2 regions of the Pantoea phytostimulans genome follow, and region 1 is predicted to be linked to the other one. Evidence: predicted binding sites of a transcription regulator. Region 1 holds the regulator's gene; the other holds the start of a gene.

The links. The regulator PurR, encoded in region 1, represses purine synthesis genes. The targets are predictions, from matches to a motif close to CANGCAAACGTTTGCNTG.
Region 2: a site for PurR is predicted at 2,027-2,044, ahead of ACF2G4_RS02600 (amino acid aminotransferase). Genes of this name have one in related genera too.

Annotation. Positions count from the first base shown of each region.
Region 1 covers NZ_CP173698.1:899,089-905,822, forward strand. Annotated here, with positions in the region: gene ACF2G4_RS04315 (riboflavin synthase subunit alpha) at 1-403, shown strand, start outside; gene cfa (cyclopropane fatty acyl phospholipid synthase) at 448-1,596, opposite strand; gene punC (purine nucleoside transporter PunC) at 1,910-3,112, opposite strand; gene punR (DNA-binding transcriptional activator PunR) at 3,220-4,125, shown strand; gene purR (HTH-type transcriptional repressor PurR) at 4,122-5,147, opposite strand; gene ACF2G4_RS04340 (YnhF family membrane protein) at 5,425-5,517, shown strand; gene ACF2G4_RS04345 (C40 family peptidase) at 5,561-6,337, opposite strand; gene ACF2G4_RS04350 (Grx4 family monothiol glutaredoxin) at 6,699-6,734, shown strand, end outside.
Region 2 covers NZ_CP173698.1:553,679-560,412, forward strand. Annotated here, with positions in the region: gene ACF2G4_RS02590 (YcbK family protein) at 1-50, shown strand, start outside; gene ACF2G4_RS02595 (MBL fold metallo-hydrolase) at 86-715, shown strand; gene ACF2G4_RS02600 (amino acid aminotransferase) at 772-1,962, opposite strand; gene ompF (porin OmpF) at 2,184-3,359, opposite strand; gene asnS (asparagine--tRNA ligase) at 3,661-5,061, opposite strand; gene pncB (nicotinate phosphoribosyltransferase) at 5,219-6,439, opposite strand; gene pepN (aminopeptidase N) at 6,667-6,734, shown strand, end outside.

The DNA.
Region 1 (6,734 bases):
AGAGCGGGCAGCGAAATTCAGCGATGAAATTGGTGGCCATCTGATGTCAGGTCATATTATGACCACTGCTGAAATCTGCAAAATTATCCAGTCTGAAAACAACCGTGAAGTCTGGTTTAAAATTCAGGACCCGGCGCAGATGAAATATATTCTGCATAAAGGTTTTGTCGGCATTGATGGTATTAGTCTAACAGTGGGTGATGTCACGAAAACCAAGTTTTGTGTCTACCTGATCCCAGAAACGCTGGAGCGGACAACGCTCGGTGCGAAGACCTTTGGGGATCGAATCAACATTGAAATTGATCCACACACACAGGCGATTGTGGAGACGGTAGAGCGCGTTTTGGCTCAGCGTGAGTCCGCCGCGATTAAAGCATTATCCGAGCAGGGCGATCGAGAATAAAAAGCAGAAGGCGCATTGAGCGCCTTCTGCTTTTAATCCAGACTTCAGCGTGCCACGCGTAACCCACCTTCGACACCGCGGCTAAACACCACTTGCCATAACTGAATGTCTCGAGCACGAAACGCGCCCGCACACGCATTCAGATAATATGAGAACATGCGCTTAAAGCGTTCACCATAATTATCTGCCAGCTCAGGCCATGCCTGTAAGAAACGCGCGTACCAGGCCATTAATGTCGTGTCATAATCAGCACCAAAGTTGTGCCAGTCTTCCATAACAAAATGCGGCTCGCTGGCGTCAGCAATATGGCGCATTGAGGGTAAACAGCCGTTAGGGAAGATATATTTATCAATCCATGGATCAACATTCATATCCGTTACAATGGCGCCAATAGTGTGAAGTAAGAAAAGGCCATGAGGCTTTAAATTACGATCCACTACATCGAAATAGGTCGCGTAATTTTTGGGGCCGACGTGTTCAAACATACCCACTGAAACGATGCGATCAAATTGCCGATCAAGATCGCGATAATCCTGAAGCAGAATAGTGACATCCAAGCCTTCACAGCGCTGCTGGGCCAGTTTTTGCTGTTCAGCTGAAATCGTGACGCCATATACCTTAACGCCATAATGGCGCGCCGCATAAGCGGCCAGTCCGCCCCATCCGCAACCAATATCTAACAATGACATACCCGGCTCAAGCTGCAGCTTGCGGCAGATCATATCTAGTTTGGCTTCCTGAGCCGCCTCTAAGGTTGTTGCGTCTTTCCAGTAAGCACAGGAATATTGCATATAGGGATCGAGCATCAGCGTAAATAAATCATTGCCTAAGTCGTAATGCTCTTTACCTACCATCCATGCGCGCTTTTTCGATTGTAGATTCGTTAATCGCGCGGCAGCAATGCGCAAAGTATCTTTGAAATGGTGCGGTAATTTCTGGTCCAGTTTGTGCTTAAGCACGCGGTGAAAAAATATATCCAGCTGTTCACACTCCCACCAGCCGTCCATATAACTTTCGCCTAAACCGAGCGAACCTTCCTGCAAGACACGTTTGAAAAAATCAGGATTAATAACCTGAATATCCCAGGGGCGAGTACCATTGATTTCGATATCTGCTTGTTCCAGCATTTCATGAACGATGCGATACCAATGGTTTTCTTCAAGGCTCACTTCTTCTATAAACGATGAACTCATAGCTTCTCCATCACCTGTCCAACCTGAACCTGAGAAAAAGAATAGCCAATTTCTCAGGGGTTTTGAGAAAAGTCACGGAATGGCCCGTGCGCCTGATATCCGACGTATTACAGAGGATTGAAAAGGAACAATGTTGGTCTCTCACAATAGAAAACAGAGATATTGTGCAGACGCCATCCCAGCGACAAAGTCGCTAAAAACACTCTAATTATGTTGTTGATTTGTAGCAGATTTATTGACCCGAATGAGTATATTATCACTCGGGTCAGTATTCAATGACTTATTGTTAGGTTGCTAATTAAAATCTTTCGCCTTAGTGATTATCCTGGCAAACGGATTTTGACGAGGCAACATCAGTTTGTGCGCTCACCTGGCGTTGGATACGGTATCCCAGCAGGGCAAGCAAGATCGTCAGTGCCATAATCATTGTGGTGGTATGTAAGGCATGTTGCAAACCCGCAGAAACGGCAAGGCTGGCGGCGAAACATAATCCTAATTGCAAACAGTTTTGCAGCGCTGCCGCTTTGCCCGTTGCATGAGGAAAAGGTTGTAGGGCGCTGGAAACGACAATGGGATAAATTGCACCGTTAGCTAACGCCATGCCGCAGAACGGCAGTAGCAGCGCCGTCAGGTTATTGACACCTGCCAGTGCAACAGCAAACAGCACCAGAATGCTCACGCTGTAAATGACTAACATCCACGGCAATAGCTGCGCACCGTTAAAGCGATTGAGCAGGGCGCGACAACCAAAGCCACCGATCAAAAAGGCGATGGTTTGCGGCACATAGCTCAAGCCAATATCGGCAGGCGTTAATCCGATGTCTGCCAAAATAAAGGGCGAGCCGGTTAACCAGGCAAAAAAGCTGGCCGAGCAGGCAGCGTAAATTATGACGTTTCCGCGATAAACCGAAGAGCGAAGCAGGGTGATAAAACCGGGCTTTTGCAGATCGTTATTGGAGACTTTACGTGTGGAGGGTAAACGCAACGTCACGGCAATCAATGCAACTGCTGTGAGTGTCAAAACCAAAAAAATTGAACGCCAATGAAAATGACCGATAAGCCATGCGCCCAGCAGCGGCGCAAGCGCAGGTGAAAGTGCCACCAAAGGCATAATCGTCGCGAATACCTTATTCGCGCGCGCCTGCGGATAGCGATCAACCACTAAAGCCTGCCAACTCACCGCTGCGGCACAAACACCTACCGCCTGAATAAAGCGCAGCACCAGCATCAAAATAGTGTCAGTCACCCACAACATGCCTGCACAGCCCAAGGCAAACAGCGTCAGGCCTGCGAGTAAAACGGGCTTGCGCCCAATGCGATCAGACAGCGGTCCCCAGAAAAGCTGCGCGCAGGCGAATCCCGCAAGGAACAAGCTCATGCTGGCACTGATGATACCCGGTGACGTATTAAACGTTTGTTGCATGGCGCCGAACGCGGGGAGATACATGTCTGTTGCTAAAAAGCCCAGCATACTGAGCAGCGCAAGGTAAGGGATAAAGCTCTTATTCGATAACATCTTTTTCTCATTTTTGCAGAATGAACGCGGCAGAGTGTAAAAGGTGCGTTTAAACCTGTGAAACGTTAATATTTGCCATTGGCTGTTAAAAATTTTGAAGGCAGATTATGTGGTCAGAATATGCATTAGAAGTTGTGGATGCGGTAGCGCGCGGTGGAAGTTTTAGCGCAGCCGCACAGGAACTACACCGCGTTCCTTCTGCCATCAGCTATACGGTACGGCAGCTTGAAACCTGGTTGGCGGTTCCGCTATTTGAACGTCATCATCGCGAAGTGGTTTTAACCCCCGCAGGCGAACATTTTGTCCGCGAAGGACGCACTGTTATCAAAAAAATGCTGGCAACCCGACGTCAATGTCAACAACTGGCAAATGGCTGGCGCGGGCAGTTAAGCATCGCGGTAGACTGCATTGTTAAACCAGAACGAACGCGGCAGTTAGTGAAAGACTTTTATCGTCATTTTCCCGACATGGAATTAATCATCAGTTACGAAGTGTTTAATGGTGTGTGGGATGCCTTAGCAGACGGGCGAGTTGACGTCGCGATTGGGGCAACCCAGGCTATTCCTGTGGGCGGACGCTTCGCCTTTAAAGATATGGGCGCGCTCAACTGGCGCTGCGTAGTGATGCGTGAGCATCCTTTAACACAGGCAGAGGCATTAGATGATGACACTTTGCGCAGTTGGCCGTCGTTGGTATTAGAAGATACATCACGGGCGCTGCCGCGTCGTATGACCTGGACGCTGGACAATCAGCGACGTTTGGTCGTGCCGGAATGGCAAACAGGGTTGGATTGTGTTTTGGCGGGGTTATGCGTTGCCATGGTGCCGGGGCATCTGGCTCGCCCGTTACTCGATTCAGGTGAACTGGTTGAGCTCACGTTACCGGAAAGTTTTCCAGAAAGTCCTTGCTGCGTAAGCTGGGCGGAAGATCGCGCATCACCGGCGCTGGGTTGGTTGCTCAGCTATCTAGGTGATGCGCAAACACTTAATCAGGAATGGTTAAGTGAGGATTAACGGCGGTAATCGCGGAAAGGGCCATAACCGACTGAGCGACGCTCAATCAGTGTGGGATGAACCTCAATGGTCTGAGACTCTTCGCGTTTACTGGTAATACGATCCAACAACATATCCAACGCTTTTTCCCCCAACTCCGCTTTTGGCTGATGCACGGTAGTTAATGCGGGTGCGAAATAGCGTGCGTTGCGCACGTTGTCATAACCGATCACGGAAATATCTTGTGGGACGCGTAATCCCATTTCATCTGCGGCACAAATGGCACCCATCGCCATGATGTCACCACCACAAAAAACGGCAGTCGGTCTTTGTTTCTGCGAGAGGATTTGCTGCATCGCCTGATAACCTGACTCAGGCTCGAAGTCACCTTGTACGATCCACTCTGCGCGAGGCTGGATATTGGCTTCTTCCATGGCCTTCAGGAAACCTGCGTGACGTCCGCCACCCGTGTTGCGTTCCATTTGGCCCGGAATTGCGCCAATGTCGCGGTGTCCACGTTCGATTAAATAGCGCCCGGCAAGATAACCGCCGTGGAAGGCGTTATCGAGCACGGTGTCGGTAAAATCGCCACGCGATTCACCCCAATCCATGACCACCATGGGAATATTGCGATTTTCTTCCAGCATCTTCAGCAGATCGTCTGGATATTCGGAGCACATCACCAATAAGCCATCAACGCGTTTCTGCGCCATCATGGACAGGTAAGCGCGCTGTTTTTGCAAATCGTTATGCGCATTACCTAAAATCAGGGTGTAGCCTTTGTCAAAACAGTGATTTTCCACAGCCTCAATGATTTCAGCAAAGTAGGGCGCTTCGCTGGAGGTGGCGAGCAATCCCAGCGTTTTGGTGTGATTTACCTTCAGGCTTCGCGCCACTGCGCTCGGCGAATAATGCAGCTCCTGAATGGCTTGCCAGACCGCATTACGCGTTTCCTCTGCCACGAAACGCGTTTTATTAATGACGTGAGAGACGGTCGTTGTAGAAACTCCCGCGCGTTTCGCCACATCTTTGATTGTTGCCATGAAAAAGAGACTCCCGAGCTTATCTTAACTAGTTGATAAGCATGATGTTAAACGTTTGCGTCAACGTAGGGTTTTGCCCGCAAATATACTGCTTTTTTGCCGGTAATATGGCGTCTGTGCGGAAAAAAAAGCCAAAGGAAGACAGCGAACGGAACCGACGTTGCGCGCGTTGCGCAACAAAGGCGGGATTCTAACAAGGCTGAACGGATAAAACGAGATTTTTACTGGGCCTTATGGGAAAATGCTTTACCCACACAAACTGTGAGGCCAAGGAGAGATGATGAGTACCGAGATGAAACTGGCATTGATGACCACTGGCGGGGCATTATTGATGATCGTCGCTTTTAGCTTTACCGCTATTTTGCATTAATAAAAAAAGCCGGTTTAACCGGCTTTTTTTATGCTTAATGATTCTATCGTATGGTTTTCGGCGTCATCATTCGTCGGGCACCAATATAATGACGCTGCCAGTAATCTTCGCCTAATGCGCTGATCTGAATATCTTTGCCGGTGCGCGGCGATTGAATAAACTTCCCATCGCCTAAATAAACGCCGACGTGATCGGCGGTGCCGCGTCCATTGATGCGAAAGAATACTAAATCACCTTTCTCAAGCAATTCTCGCTTGATCGGCGCAGCATCACGCAGGTGATACATCTCATTGGCGGTACGGGGGATTTTAAACTTCAACAAATCTTTGTAGGCATACCATACAAGACCGCTGCAATCGAACCCGGTATGTGGAGAAGTACCGCCCCACTGATAAGGTTTGCCCAACTGGCCCATGAGTTTTGCCATCGCTGTCTCGCGCGCTTTTTGATAGCGCTGACGATGGGCCTTACTCATCTTAATCGTACCGAGCTCATTGGTTTCGGCTGCGATAACTTTTGATGAACGCTGGCGACCGTAATGTTTACTTGAGGATTTAAGCGTAATTTTTTTAGCGGAGGTATTATGTGCAACTAACTCGACTTTCTTCTGTTTTTTGAGTTTAAGTTTTTGAACGGAAGTCAGACGGGATTTCTTAACTGCGGTTTTTACCGGGCGTCGTTTACGCCGCTCATCTTCGCGTGCACTTTTTTTCTCTACTTTATGCTGGCTGGCCTTAACCGGCGCATGCGGTGAAGCAGATGCGACGTTAAAGAACAGCTGGGCAAAAGCCAGTATGAAAAGCGTAATGATTAGACGCATAGTCCGGTTACAGTTGAGCTGTCAGGTTAAAAACGGCCATAACAGGGTTGGAAAAATCTGATCCAGGATCAGTGCCGAGGCCATTCTAGTCCAGATGTTTTTAAAAAAGTAAGTCCTTTTTCTATTAATCTGTTAGCTGATTGAAATTGGAGCGAAAATGAGCAATTTCAGCACCTTATATCAGCGAAATTATTGCTAATTATTAATACATTAATGCGCATTAATGATATGAGAGTGTTATTTCTTATACAGCGACTTAACAAACATGGCGGTTTGACCTTCCGAAAGTAAATTCTCATTTTCAGTCCGAGGGCGAAGTCGCTACAATAAACAAACACGAAGTGACGAATTAAGGAAGGCAATTATGAGTACTGTAGAAAAAATTCAGCGCCAGATC
Region 2 (6,734 bases), 350 kb from region 1:
GCAGCAACTTTGTGCACATTGATACCGGGCCGGTCAGGCACTGGTCGTAAACCGGCAACGCTGCGTGTGTCGGTCATGGAGCGTTATGAAATACCACATTATTCCTGTTACTGCGTTTGCACAGAACTGCTCTGTTATCTGGTGTGAAACCACGCGCGAAGCGGCGCTGGTCGATCCGGGTGGCGATGCATCTACCCTCAAGCAAACGCTTGAACAGCTTAATTTAAAGCCTGCGCAGATCTTGTTAACGCATGGGCATCTGGATCACGTAGGCGCGGCGGTTGAACTGGCAGCGTTTTACTCGGCTCCGATTATTGGACCACAAAAACTGGATGCCTTCCTGTTGGCGTCGTTACCGCTGCAAAGCCGTATGTTCGGCCTGGACGATTGTGCTGCCTTTACGCCCGATCGATGGCTGGAAGAGGGTGACAGCGTGCAGGTAGGTTTAGTGACGCTGGATATTTTACATTGCCCCGGCCATACGCCAGGACACATCGTCTTTTTTGATCGTGTTGGACGATTACTGATCTCAGGGGATGTGATCTTTAATGGTGGCGTGGGTCGCACTGATTTCCCGCAGGGAAATCACCAGCATCTGATCGAGGCAATTAAATCAAAATTGCTGCCATTAGGCGATGATGTTGAATTTGTGCCAGGGCATGGCGCGACGTCAACGTTGGGAAGAGAACGTCTGAGCAATCCTTTCCTGCAATAACGTTTCTGCAATAAAAAATGGGCCATTTGGCCCATTTTTTATGACGCTAATTCTGCTTAAAGTACAGCCACAATCGCCTCACACAACGCTGACATATTATCTGGTGTCATGCCTGCTACGTTCACTCGGCCTGAATTCACGGCGTAAACCCCGAACTCTTCGCGCAGGCGAATAACCTGGTCTTTAGTCAGTCCGCTGAAAGAAAACATGCCGTTCTGCTTGATGATAAAGCTAAAGTCGCGCTGAGCACCTTTCTCCGCCAGGGTATTTACAAACAAATGGCGCATACGTTGAATACGTTGACGCATATCTGAAAGCTCTTGTTCCCAGATAGTACGTAAAGCATCGTTATCAAGAATGGTCGCTACAACAGCAGCACCGTGTGCGGGTGGATTCGAATAGTTGGAGCGAATAGTATATTTAACCTGGCTGAATGTAGTATCAGCCACGGCAGCGTCGGCTGCTACCAGCGTAATTGCCCCTACGCGCTCATTGTATAATCCGAAGTTTTTCGAATAGGAGCTAGCAACAATCAGCTCCTGATGTGAAGCCGCAAAAATGCGCAAACCTTCAGCATCTTCATCCAGGCCACGCGCGAAACCCTGATAGGCAAAATCGAACAGCGGCAGCCAACCGTTAGCATGTGAAAGCTGTGCCAGCTGCTGCCATTGTTCTGCAGTAGGATCGATACCGGTTGGGTTGTGACAGCAGCCGTGAAACAGGACTACGTCACCCGCTTTGGCTTCTTTAAGGGATGCCAGCATACCGTCGAAATCCAGCTGGTGGTTTTCAGCATCGTAATAGTGGTATTCACACACTTCCAGGCCTGCAGCATTGAACACATTTTTATGGTTCGGCCAGCTTGGATTGCTAACCCAAATACGTTTCACCGCGGTTTGGGTTGAAAGGAAATCTGCGGCTACACGTAGTGCGCCTGTACCGCCAGGCGTTTGTGCAGTACGCGCGCGGCCTGAGGTGATCAATGCATTCTCTTTGCCAAACAGCAATTCCTGCGTGCAGCGCGCGAAATCGGCCAAACCATCAATGCTGAGATAGTTTTTAGTGGTTTCATTCTCAAGCAGATACTGTTCGGCTTTTTTAACGCTAGTCAGAACAGGCGTTTTGCCGGTTTCATCTTTGTAGACGCCAATACCAAGATTAATTTTATGGGGGCGGTCATCAGCGCGGAACAGATCGGCCAGTCCAAGAATAGGATCAGCGGGTGCAGCAGAGATCGATTCAAACATGAGTCAGGTCCAGTAGCGTGAACTTTAGCAAAATGAGCTCTCAGGTTAGCGCTGAGCAGAGCAAAAGCCAACCGTTTGCGAGATAAATTCACAATTTAACGATCAGGGATAAGAGTATTTAAGATTCTAATAATAAACGTGATAAGCGAGGTAAAGAAAGAGCAGAGAGTAGACATAAAAAAACGGAGCCGAAGCTCCGTTTTTGCAATTCTGAGTTCAACTTAGAACTGGTATACCAGACCCAGAGCGACGGTGTCGTCTGTAGCCAGACCCAATGGATTGTTGTCGTCCAGCTGGTTGATCTGATAGTCCACATAGGTAGACATGTTTTTGTTGAAGTAGTAGGTTGCGCCCACATCGATATATTTAACGATATCAGCATCGCCAACGCCTTCAATGTCTTTGCCTTTAGACTGAACATAGGCAATGGACGGACGCAGACCGAAATCGAACTGGTACTGTGCAACTAATTCAAAGTTCTGCGCTTTATTAGCGAAGCCAGAAATCGAAGCGGCAGTGTAAGTCTGTCCGTTACCAGCTACGAAAGTACCGTTTCCAGATGCAGAAATAGGCGTTGAATTGCGGGTTTCACCATACATCGCTGCCAGGTAAATATTGTTCGCATCATACTTGATAGCGGTTGCCCAGTTTTCAGCACGTTTTCCCGCGCCTTCACCGGTAACGTCAGTAGTAGTCGCTGCTGTGCCAGTACCGCCAGTATAGGTTGTTTGTGCGCCTGCTGCTTGGTCATTGGTACGATCGCTGCTGCTATAAGCTCCTACGATACCCAGACCAATTGGTGAGGTATAAGAGGTTGACACGCCCCAGCCGTCGCCGTTCGCACGACGGGTGTCGCTACGGTCGTTTTTACCCTGATACTGAACAGCGAAGTCCCAACCATCAACCAGACCAAAGAAGTTGGTGTTGCGGTAGGTCAACAGACCGGTGCTACGACCGTTCATGAAGTTATCTGAGTATCCTGAGTCGCCACCGAACTCTGGCAGCATATCGGTCCAGCCGATTGCATCGTAAACCACACCGTAGTTACGGCCGTAGTCGATTGAGCCAGCATCGCCGAATTTCAGACCAGCAAAGCCCAGACGGGTTCTGTTACCGTCTTGTGCGTCAGCGCCTTCAGAGTTGTTAGCCTGAACGTTGTATTCCCACTGGCCGAAACCGGTCAGTTGGTCATTAATCTGAGTTTCACCTTTGAAACCGAAGCGAACATAGGTGTTGTCGCCGTCGTTGCCGTCGTTGTCAGAGAAGTAATGCAAACCAACAGCTTTACCGTACAGATCCAGTTTGTTGCCGTCTTTATTATAAATTTCTGCTGCATTTGCTGCACCAGCAGCTAACAGAGCTGGAATAACCACTGCAAGAATGTTGCGCTTCATCATTATTTATTACCCTCATTGGAGTTATTCGTACACCTGCCACTGCCGTCAAGAAACCTTTACGGGAACCTTGAAAGAAGTTTGGTGTCTTCCTGTGTCTGCACGCATCTTTCCATCACACCGACGGTAATTCTACCTCGAAAATGCTACTAATCTCGTATTCTTGTTTCAGAAAGAAAGTATGTATTACAAAATGTAAAATTAGGGGAACTTTGTGAGGGAACTCTAAATTTACAAAAATAAAAAAAGGCCGGCGATGCCGACCTCTTTATATATATGAATTTCTTATAATTAATGCAGAATCTTAGAAACTCGCGTTACGTGGAGTACGTGGGAACGCGATCACGTCTCTTACATTTTGTACGCCGGTGACATAAGCGATTAAACGTTCGAAACCTAATCCGAAACCTGAATGTGGAACCGTACCGTAGCGACGTAGGTCACGATACCACCAATAATCTTCTTTATTCAGACCCATTTCTTCCAGACGTGCGTCTAACACATCGAGACGCTCTTCACGCTGTGAACCGCCAATGATTTCACCAATACCCGGTGCCAGAACATCCATAGCCGCAACAGTTTTACCGTCATCGTTAAGGCGCATATAGAACGCTTTAATATCTTTCGGATAGTTTTTCACTACAACTGGCGCTTTAAAATGTTTCTCAGCCAAATAGCGTTCGTGTTCGGAAGAGAGATCGATACCCCATGAAACCGGGTTCTCGAAAGTTTCACCACAGCTCATCAGAATATTGACGGCGTCGGTATAGTCGACCTGAGCAAAATCAGTGGTGATGAAGCGCTGTAAGCGATCTACGGCATCTTTATCAACACGCTCAGCAAAGAACGCCATATCATCAGCACGCTCGTCTAAGACGGCTTTAAACACGTACTTAAGCATGGATTCTGCTAATGCCGCTGCATCATCAAGTGAAGCAAAGGCGATTTCTGGCTCCAACATCCAAAACTCAGCCAGATGGCGGCTAGTGTTAGAGTTTTCGGCACGAAAGGTCGGACCAAACGTATAAATTTTTGACAGCGCGCTAGCATAGGTTTCGCCGTTCAACTGACCTGATACGGTCAGGAAAGCTTCTTTGCCAAAAAAGTCTTCGCTGAAGTCAACTTTGCCTTGATCGTCACGCGGTAGGTTTTCCATATCCAACGTAGAGACGCGGAACATTTCGCCTGCGCCTTCAGTATCGGAAGCCGTAATCAGCGGTGTCGACACCCAAAAATAACCATTTTCATGGAAGAAGCGATGCAGCGCCTGAGCCAGCGTATGACGAACACGCGCAACGGCACCAATCAGATTGGTGCGCGGACGCAAGTGCGCGACTTCACGCAGGTATTCGATACTGTGACGTTTAGCCGCCATGGGGTAGCTGTCTGGATCTTCAACCCAGCCCACTACCTCAAGTTTGGTCGCCTGAATCTCAAATGCCTGGCCTTGGCCTGGGGAAGCCACAACGGTTCCGGTAACAATCACGGAACAACCTGTGGTCAGACGCAGCACTTCATTCTCATAATTATTCAGAGAATTATTGACGACAGCCTGAACGGGATTAAAGCAGGAACCGTCATAAACGGCGATGAAGGAAAGACCGGCTTTTGAATCTCTGCGGGTACGCACCCAACCACGTACGGTGACTTCACTGTCAACCGCGACGCGACCGTGCAATACATCCGCTACAGGCACTACGCTCATAAATATCTCTCTATATAGAAGAAGTGAGTAAAAAAGTTGCCCCATCCGGGGTTTTGCTATGTTACTTGCGGCTAAACAGGAAACAAGCAAAATTCCGGGGGAATGCAGATTTATTACAGCAGAAGTGGGGCGGATCAACGCCCCGATAAGAGGACGCTTAACTGGCTTTTTTCACCAGCGGCAAATCGAAGGCTTTTCTTAAGGCTCTGACGAAGGCTTTATCCTGACAAATGGTTTTGCCCGGACTATCAGAAAGTTTGGCAACCGGTTTACCGTTGCACTCCACTAACTTGATCACGATATTGAGCGGTGTCACGCCAGGAATATCACATGTCAGGCGAGTACCAATCCCAAATACCACATTGGCGCGTTGGCCAAAATGGCGATACAGCGCCAGTGCTTTATCCAGATTAAGGTTATCTGAGAAGACCAACGTTTTGCTTTGCGGATCAATACCCAGTTTTTGATAATGGGCAATCGCTTTTTCACCCCATTTAACGGGATCGCCTGAGTCATGGCGCAATCCCTGATAAAGGCGAGCGAATGTCAGACCAAAATCGCGCAAGAAGGCGTCCATGGCGATGCAATCGGTCAGGGCTATTCCCAACTGGCCATCATACTCATCGAGCCATGCTTGCAGAGCCGCACGCTGGCTGTTAGCCAAAACCGGACTGATTTGTTGAAATGCCTGGAACCATTCATGTGCTTGCGTGCCAACCGGCGTCAAATCCAGACGACGCGCCAAATCGTAATTGCTGGTGCCTACCAGCCAAGGGAAATCTTGCTTGAGAGTACTGACGATGGATTGCTGAACATCTTGCGAATAGCGACGGCGGGTGCCGAAATCCATTAGATGGAAACGTGACATATCCAGGTCAGAAACCTGCTGTTTAAACGCATCCAGCTTAATATGTAAATGATCGACAGCCTGCTGTGTGCCGATTTGCGGGGTGCGATGATGATGTACCACTTCACTGATCAACGCCAACAGCGGCACTTCCCACATAATCACTTCGCGCCATGCGCCCTGAATACGAATATCCAGTTTGCCGTGATGATTACGCACCTCGACCTGAGCGGGGTTGTAGCGGAAATTTCGCAGCCAGTCGAGATAGTCGGTCTGGAAGAAGGGAAGGCTAGCCAGCCAGGCATATTCATCATCGCTGAGCGTTAGCGCCTGCATTGCGTTAATCGCTTCACGGATCTCATCAGCGTAAAAACCCAGCAGTTCGTCACCACGGCAGCGAAACTCGGCCGCCACCGTTATGTCATGATAGCGGTGGAAAACCGCTTGCTGCATATGGAGCTTATACGCATCGGTATCCAGCAATGAGGTCAGTATCGGGGAAGCATGTCCTGTCATGGCGCGTTTCAGCATCCTGTTCGGTGGCGCAGAGCCCGGTGTGATAAAAGTCATAAAGACGCAAAAGTATAAATCAGTAACTGAGGCCAATCACAGCATATTTCAAGGCTGCAGGTCGAGACTAATCTGTGCCATTGTTAATGAATTGTAGCGATTTTTGCCAATGCGTGCATTGTGCGTGGCAAGCTTGTAGTAACAAGCTTAGACTTTGGCGGTAAACCTATAACAATGCGAGACGGAATATGACGCAACAGCCACAAATTAAAAATCGCCACGATTACCGTGCGCCAGATTACACCATCACCGATAT